2 regions of the Fusibacter sp. JL298sf-3 genome follow, and region 1 is predicted to be linked to the other one. Evidence: a T-box and tRNA genes for the amino acid it is inferred to sense, from the RefSeq annotation. Region 1 holds a T-box; the other holds one or more tRNA genes.

Region 1 (4,365 bases):
TTCGCTTTGAGTTGTTCATTTTCTTTGTGCAGTTGTCTTTGCTCAGCCAACAGCCCTGCCACTTTTTGCTCGAGGTCAGCCGGAACAGTCTTAAGCAAATCACAAGTGGCGTTGAGTTTGTCGTTCAGCGTGTTGAGCAGTCGATAGACGTTTTCGCCGGTAATGGCTTCAATACGTCTGACCCCAGCTGCAACGCCGGACTCTGTTAAAATTTTAAAGAGTCCGATTTCGGCGATGTTTTTCACATGTGTTCCGCCGCACAGCTCGATGGAGTAATCCCCCATGCGCACCACGCGCACCCTGTCGCCGTATTTTTCGCCGAAGAGCGCCATGGCCCCTTGTGCTTTGGCATCTGCAATGGCCATTTCCTCTGAGTGCGTCTCTAAACCGCTGAGAATCTGTCTGTTGACTTCTTTTTCTACCGCCGCAATTTGTGCCGGCGTCATCGCTTCAAAGTGCGAGAAGTCAAATCTGAGGCGCTCAGGTGTGACGAGGGAGCCCGCTTGCTCCACATGTGAACCCAATACGTTTTTAAGGGCTTTGTGTACGAGGTGGGTCGCCGAGTGATTTCTCGCTGTCGCCATGCGCGATAAGCGCTCGACTTCGCCGTTAACTGTGTCGCCGACCACGATGCGGCCCTTTGTTATTTTTACGCTGTGCAGTATGCGGCCACCTACCGCTTTAGTGGTGGCGAGAACTTCTGCTTCAAAAGTCTCTGTGGACAACTTGCCCACATCGCCCACTTGTCCACCGCCTTCGGGATAAAACGGCGTCTTATCCAGTACGACACTGACTTCCATCCCTTCAAACGCTTCGTCAATCGGCGTCTCCGCCAACAGTGCGAGAACTTTTCCCGAACCGTCTAAATGCGTGTAACCGTCAAAAGTCGACACAATGTCTTTTGAGAGGGCGCTTACAGCGTCGCTCGCCCATCCCAGCTCGTCGCCGCTGCCACGCGCTGTTCTGGCACGCGCTCTCTGCGCTTCCATCTCCGCATCAAATGCCGCCTCGTCGACGTCCATCCCCACTTCTTCCAAAATTTCTTTAGTGAGTTCAAATGGAAAACCGTAAGTGTCGTAAAGGGCAAATGCCTTTGCACTGTCGAGCACCTTTTCACCTGCGGCCTGCGCTTCTTCCACAAAACCGTTTAATATGCCAAGTCCCTGGTCGATTGTCGCTTGGAAACGCTCTTCTTCAATGGCGATTACGCGCTTGATGTAATCAGCGCGCTCTTTTAAAGTCGCATAGCTGTCGCCGTAAACGTCGATAACCGTGTCGACGATAGATGTCAGAACCGCTTCAGACACACCGAGCATTTTAATGTGACGGGAAGCTCTTCTAAGCAGTCTTCTGAGGACGTAACCGCGGCCTTCGTTATTCGGAAGAATGCCGTCACTCACCATAAAAGTCACCGCTTTAACGTGATCGGTTACAATGCGAATCGACACGTCGTTTTTCTTGTCTTCACCGTAACGCACACCTGTCAGCGCCACAACCTTATCTAAAATCGTCTTAATGGTATCCACTTCAAAAATACTCTCTACATCCTGCATTAAGCAGGCGATGCGCTCAAGGCCCATACCGGTATCGATGTTCTTTTTTTCCAGTTCGGTGTAAACGCCGTTCTCATCTTTGTTGTATTGCGTAAACACGTGGTTCCAGAACTCTAGGAAACGCTCGCATTCACACCCCGGTGCACACGCTTCGTCACCGCAACCAAACGCCTCGCCTCTGTCAAAATAGATTTCCGAACAAGGGCCGCAAGGACCTGTACCAATTTCCCAGAAGTTGTCTTCTTTTCCGAGACGGGTAATCTTCTCTTCCGGAACGCCGATGACGTCGCGCCAAATGGCATACGCCTCGTCGTCTTCGTAGTAAACACTCGGCCATAATTTTTCCACCGGCATCTCCAGCACCTTCGTTATAAACTCCCAGCCGTATTCAATGGACGCCTGCTTGAAGTAGTCGCCAAATGAAAAGTTGCCGAGCATCTCAAAGAACGTCGCGTGACGCGCAGTAATCCCCACATTTTCTATATCGCCTGTTCGAATACACTTTTGGCAAGTGGCCATACGCGTGTTCGGCGGCACTTCGATTCCCATAAAGTAGTTTTTAAGCGGCTGCATGCCGGCGTTGACCAGCAGGAGGCTCTTATCCGCTTGTGGTACAAGTGAATAACTCGCCGTTACCGTATGGCCTTTTGACGCGTAAAAATCTAAAAACGCTTGTCTGATTTCATTCAATCCCATTTTTTTCATAGTTTTCGCCTCCAAAACATTTATACTGCCTACGCAAAAAACCTCCAAAGTTCTCTGCAGGGACGACTAAACCGCGGTACCACCCTGCTTACTGAAATTATCAGTCACTTTGAAGGTCAATGAGTATCTATCGCATACTGTACGCCGCCCCCTACACACTTTCGGTTCAGGGCCGGTACTCGAGAGCTGCTTCAATTGAATGTGCAGTTCCACCACCCCTGCACTCTCTATGGGTTCAACTTACTCTTCTCTTTCATTGTATTTAAGGTATTAATTTTTTATAGTTTATCACAAAACAGTTAAACCGTCAAAACAAGTTTTGACGGTTTAAGCGCTTTTATCTGCTTAAATTTCGATATCTACCACATCGTGATGATGGTCGTGTTCTTCGTTAGGATCGAACCCTTCGAGACCTTCGTAAGTCAAGTTGTTCTTAGTTGCGTAATCGTAGATTGCCGCCTTGAGCGCCTGTTCCGCTAAAACAGAGCAGTGTACCTTAACAGGTGGCAGACCGCCCAAAGCATCCACCACTTGCTTGTTGGTGAGCGTCAGTGCTTCTTCCACAGATTTGCCCATAATAAGTTCTGTAGCAATAGACGACGCGGCAATTGCCGAACCGCAACCAAAGGTCTTAAACTTCACATCTTCTAAGACGCCGTCGACAACTTTAATGTAAATGCGCATGATATCGCCGCACTTGACATTGCCCACTTCACCAACGCCGTCTGCATTTTCAATTTCGCCAACATTTCTCGGATTCATAAAGTGATCCATTACCTTCTCTGTGTACATAAACTTACTTTCCTCCCTTAACGCGATCGTATAGCGGCGACATCATTCTAAGTTTTGCCACCACCTCTTCTAAAGCTTCAATAGTGTACGCCACATCCTCTTCCGTTGTAAAATCTCCAATAGAGAGTCTCAACGAACCGTGGGCTATCTCATGTGTAAGCCCAATGCCCATAAGGACATGCGATGGGTCAAGTGACCCCGATGTACAGGCAGAACCGCTGGAAGCTGCTACGCCCTTCGCATTCATACTCAGCAGCAGTGCCTCGCCTTCTATAAATTCAAATGAAATATTGACATTACCCGGATGACGCTTGGTCGGATGACCGTTGTACTTCGAGTAGTCGATACGCGCCAATATGCCGTTTGCCAATTTGTCTCTAAGTGCTGTCAAACGTTCAATATGTGCGTCTAAGTTTTCGTGAGCAAGTGTCGCCGCTTTGGCAAAGCCCACGATGCCCGGCAGGTTTTCAGTGCCCGCTCTACGCTTTTTCTCCTGTGCGCCGCCTTCAATGAGGTTTTGGATGCGCACACCCTTGCGAACGTAAAGGCCGCCGACCCCTTTCGGACCGTATATTTTATGTGCGGAAACACTGAGCAAATCGATGTTTTGATCCACTACGTCAATCGGCGTGTTGCCAAACGCTTGAACCGCATCTGTGTGGAACAGAACGCCCTGCGCTTTACAGATGGCACCGATCTCTTTAATCGGCATCATCGTTCCGATTTCGTTGTTGATGTACATGACCGATACGAGCACCGTATCCGGTCGAATGGCATTTGCCACCGCTTCCGGCTCAATGAGACCGTCGGCGTCCACTTCGAGATACGTCACATCGTAACCTTCTTTTTCGAGGGTCTGTGCCGTGTGCAACACCGCGTGATGTTCAATTGCCGTCGTAATCAAGTGTTTTCCCTTAGAAGCATTGGCACGCATTACGCCTTTTAGCGCCCAATTGTCGGCTTCTGAACCGCCGCCTGTAAAATAGAACTCATCCGGCTTGGCGTTTAGCGTCTCCGCAATCTCCGCTCTCGCCTTTTCGAGAATGCGCTTTGCTTCTTGTCCAAACGCATGTATGCTCGACGCGTTACCGTAATCCTCAGTAAAACAAGGCATCATCGCTTCAAGCACTTCTTTTTTTACCGGCGTTGTCGCCGAATTGTCCATGTATATCCTCTTCATCGCATAACCTCCCACATACGTTATTTGCATTCACAAATACTATGAACGATACTCTGTGTCTGATTGTCGCTGTAATCGTCTATCATATCTTGCAGACAAATGCTGTTGACAACATTTGTGATGCTTTCGTATATC
Region 2 (4,365 bases), 1.9 Mb from region 1:
CTTAGGTCCTGACTTACCCTGAGCGGACGAACCTTCCTCAGGAAACCTTAGGTTTTCGGCGGACGGGATTCTCACCCGTCTCTCGTTACTCATGCCAACATTCTCTCTTGTGTGATATCCATAAGTCCTTGCGATCTTACTTCACCTCTCACACAATGCTCCTCTACCAATTGTCTAAACAATTCCATAGCTTCGGTAGCAAGTTTTAGCCCCGGTAATCTTCGGCGCAGGATCACTCGACTAGTGAGCTGTTACGCACTCTTTAAATGAGTGGCTGCTTCTAAGCCAACATCCTAGTTGTCTGTGCAATCCCACATCCTTTTCCACTTAACTTGCATTTTGGGACCTTAGCTGATGGTCTGGGCTCTTTCCCTTTCGACTATGAATCTTATCACACATAGTCTGACTCCTGAGTAAAAGATATCGGTATTCGGAGTTTGATAGTCTTCGGTAGCCGGTGAAAGCCCCTAGGACATTCAGTGCTCTACCCCCGTATCTCTTAACTCAAGGCTAGCCCTAAAGCTATTTCGAGGAGAACCAGCTATCTCCGGGTTCGATTGGAATTTCTCCGCTATCCACATGTCATCCCAACCTTTTTCAACAGATATGGGTTCGGGCCTCCAAGAGGTTTTACCCTCGCTTCACCCTGCACATGGATAGGTCACCCGGTTTCGGGTCTACGCCATACAACTCTTTCGCCCTATTCAGACTCGCTTTCGCTGCGGCTCCGCACCTGAAGCGCTTAACCTTGCTGCATAACGTAACTCGTTGGCCCGTTCTACAAAAAGTACATGGTCGTTCTTTAACGAACTTCCACTGCTTGTAAACATAGGGTTTCAGGTTCTTTTTCACTCCCCTCCCGGGGTTCTTTTCACCTTTCCCTCACGGTACTGTGCGCTATCGGTCACCAGGTAGTATTTAGCCTTGGCAGATGGTCCTGCCTGCTTCCCACAAAGTTTCACGTGCTCCGTGGTACTCCGGATCAGTACGTTCGATCTTCCCCTTTCGCCTAAGTGGCTCTCACACGCTTCGGCGGACTTTCCCAAGTCCTTTGGCTAGGGTACCTTCTACTTGATATACTGTCCACACCCCCTCGTCCGAAGACTTGGGTTTGGGCTGTTTCCCGTTCGCTCGCCGCTACTTAGGAAATCACTTTTGTTTTCTCTTCCTTCGGGTACTTAGATGTTTCAGTTCCCCGAGTTCCCTTCCTATGACCTATGAATTCAGTCATGGATACCTAGACATTACTCTAGGTGGGTTCCCCCATTCGGACATCTACGGATCGGCGCTCGCTTGCAGCTCCCCGTAGCTTTTCGCAGCTTACCACGTCCTTCTTCGGCTCCTGGTGCCAAGGCATCCACCCTATGCTCTTAGTAACTTGACCTTACTTTTGAGTTTGAGTTTTTACTTTGGCTTACATTGTTTTTTCAATGCTTGCTTTTTTACTAACTTAATAGTCGGTTCTTTATATATACAGTTTTCAAGGTGCTAATTTACGAAGTTTGCGTCAGCAAAGTTCGCCGGATGCGTCAGCATCCTAAGACGACAGTCTTGAATTTGCGTGAGGCACTTTCTGAAAGAAAGTGACGAATACTCGTCCAAGATTACATCTTTTCACAATGAACAGTAAAGCGTGTGCTTTACTGAATGGTGGAGACAAAGAGATTCGAACTCTTGACCCCCTGCGTGCAAGGCAGGTGCTCTCCCAGCTGAGCTATGCCCCCATGGGTAATTTTTAATTTTAAGTGTCATTTAAAATGACGTTTCAATCCCCATCGTTCGATTCGCTCACGCTTTCGTCACAAGGTTTTGTGACTTTCGCGTTTGAGACTGCCTGTCGGCCGCCTCTCAGCTATGCCCCCATGGGTAATTTTTAATTTTAACTTACCACCATCTATTGATGGCTTACTTTGAAAGTTCCTAGAACCCTCAAAATTAAACAGTGTAAATGTCTATTTACTCCTTAGAAAGGAGGTGATCCAGCCGCACCTTCCGATACGGCTACCTTGTTACGACTTCACCCCAGTCATTGATTTCACCTTCGACAGCTCCTTCCTTACGGTTAGGCCACTGGCTTCGGGCGCCCCCAACTTCCGTGGTGTGACGGGCGGTGTGTACAAGACCCGGGAACGCATTCACCGCGACATTCTGATCCGCGATTACTAGTAACTCCAACTTCATGTAGGCGAGTTGCAGCCTACAATCCGAACTGGGATCGGCTTTTTAGGATTCGCTCCAGGTCACCCCTTCGCTGCCCGTTGTACCGACCATTGTAGCACGTGTGTAGCCCAGATCATAAGGGGCATGATGATTTGACGTCATCCCCACCTTCCTCCGTGTTCTCCACGGCAGTCTGTCTAGAGGGTTCAGCTTAACCTGTTAACAACTAAACATAAGGGTTGCGCTCGTTGCGGGACTTAACCCAACATCTCACGACACGAGCTGACGACAACCATGCACCACCTGTCTCCTCTGTCCCGAAGGACATAGCCGGCTAAGGCTACTTCAGAGGGATGTCAAGACCTGGTAAGGTTCTTCGCGTTGCTTCGAATTAAACCACATGCTCCGCTACTTGTGCGGGTCCCCGTCAATTCCTTTGAGTTTCACACTTGCGTGCGTACTCCCCAGGCGGAATACTTATTGCGTTTGCTGCGGCACCGAGCTTTGACACCCGACACCTAGTATTCATCGTTTACGGCGTGGACTACCAGGGTATCTAATCCTGTTCGCTACCCACGCTTTCGTGCATCAGCGTCAGTTACAGTCCAGTAAGTCGCCTTCGCCACTGGTGTTCCTCCTAATATCTACGAATTTCACCTCTACACTAGGAATTCCACTTACCTCTCCTGCACTCAAGCTTAACAGTTCCAAAGGCTTACATTGGTTGAGCCAATGCCTTTCACCCCTGGCTTGCTAAGCCGCCTACGCACCCTTTACGCCCAGTGATTCCGGATAACGCTTGCCCCCTACGTATTACCGCGGCTGCTGGCACGTAGTTAGCCGGGGCTTCCTCCTAAGGTACCGTCATTTTTTTCTTCCCTTAGGACAGAGTTTTACGATCCGAAAACCTTCTTCACTCACACGGCGTTGCTGCATCAGGCTTGCGCCCATTGTGCAATATTCCCCACTGCTGCCTCCCGTAGGAGTCTGGACCGTGTCTCAGTTCCAGTGTGGCCGATCACCCTCTCAGGTCGGCTACTGATCGTCGCCTTGGTAAGCCGTTACCTTACCAACTAGCTAATCAGACGCGGGCCCATCCCATACCGATTAATCTTTGTCGCCCAGAACATGTGTCCCGTGCGAAGTATGAGGTATTAATCACCGTTTCCAGTGGCTATCCCTCTGTATGGGGCAGGTTGCCCACGCGTTACTCACCCGTCCGCCGCTTTCCAAAACTTCATTTGGCCGAAACCGCATTCCATTTCTTCTCGCTCGACTTGCATGTGTTAGGCACGCCGCCAGCGTTCATCCTGAGCCAGGATCAAACTCTTAATTATAATGTTTGACGCCTGTTACCTCAAAACGAGCTAACTTGCATTTGTTTTTCCGTTTTTCATCACTCTTCTCAGATTGCTCCGAGTAGGTTTTGACGTTTGGTTTTTCTTGCATTTACACTGTTTAATTTTCAAGATTCTAGCGTGTCGCGCCGGCTTGTTCAGCAACTGGCGACTTAGTTATATTAACATTTTTGTTTTTCCATGTCAACACTTTTTTTATCATTTTTTCAAGCTGTTTTACAAAGCGTTAACGAAAACTTTGCAATCGATATTGCTTGATAATATTATCACCTAGGGCGCGACACGTCAAGTGTTTTTTAAAAGTTTACACCGTTATTATGATTCACATGTGATAATGTCTTAAGTAATCAAACGTGATTTTGTCCCAAAAGATATAATGCTATAATAATACCTCAATGAATGAAAGCATCGAGGTAAATTAAATGACAAAGGTAGAATTACGTATGAATGAAAATCTAAAATATGAAATCATTAAAAAGCTCGTCGATACGAATGGCAATAAAAAAACAGCTTCACTTAAGCTAGGCTGTAGTATTAGAACGGTTAATCGATTAATCCAGGGCTATCGGTCAGAAGGGAAAGACTTCTTTGTCCATGGAAACCGTGGAAAGAAACCCGTTCACGCCCTGTCTAGCGAAACTAAAACGTTGATTTTAGGACTTTACAGGACCAAGTATCCCGATGCGAATTTCGCTCATTTTACTGAAATCCTAGCAGAGCAAGAACACCTTTTTCTTTCTCCAACTACTGTAAAAAATATCCTTATGGAACAAGATGTTTTATCTCCCAAGGCTCACAGGTCAACAAAGAGAGCCCTTCGTAAAAAATTAGAAGCCCAAAAGAAAAA

Evidence for each region. The T-box of region 1 lies ahead of alaS (alanine--tRNA ligase). A T-box ahead of a tRNA ligase gene usually reads a tRNA of that ligase, here a tRNA-Ala.
Region 2: it has a tRNA-Ala gene. The T-box ahead of alaS (alanine--tRNA ligase) is inferred to sense a tRNA for this amino acid. The anticodon was not compared.

The regions. Positions count from the first base shown of each region.
Region 1 covers NZ_CM132608.1:1,086,984-1,091,348, forward strand. Annotated here, with positions in the region: gene alaS (alanine--tRNA ligase) at 1-2,258, opposite strand, end outside; T-box leader at 2,314-2,524, opposite strand; gene nifU (Fe-S cluster assembly scaffold protein NifU) at 2,604-3,050, opposite strand; gene nifS (cysteine desulfurase NifS) at 3,055-4,230, opposite strand; gene ACR6HW_RS05390 (RrF2 family transcriptional regulator) at 4,251-4,365, opposite strand, start outside.
Region 2 covers NZ_CM132608.1:3,033,139-3,037,503, reverse strand. Annotated here, with positions in the region: rRNA gene ACR6HW_RS14430 (23S ribosomal RNA) at 1-1,384, opposite strand, end outside; tRNA gene ACR6HW_RS14425 (tRNA-Ala) at 1,649-1,724, opposite strand; rRNA gene ACR6HW_RS14420 (16S ribosomal RNA) at 1,968-3,497, opposite strand; gene ACR6HW_RS14415 (ISNCY family transposase) at 3,962-4,365, shown strand, end outside.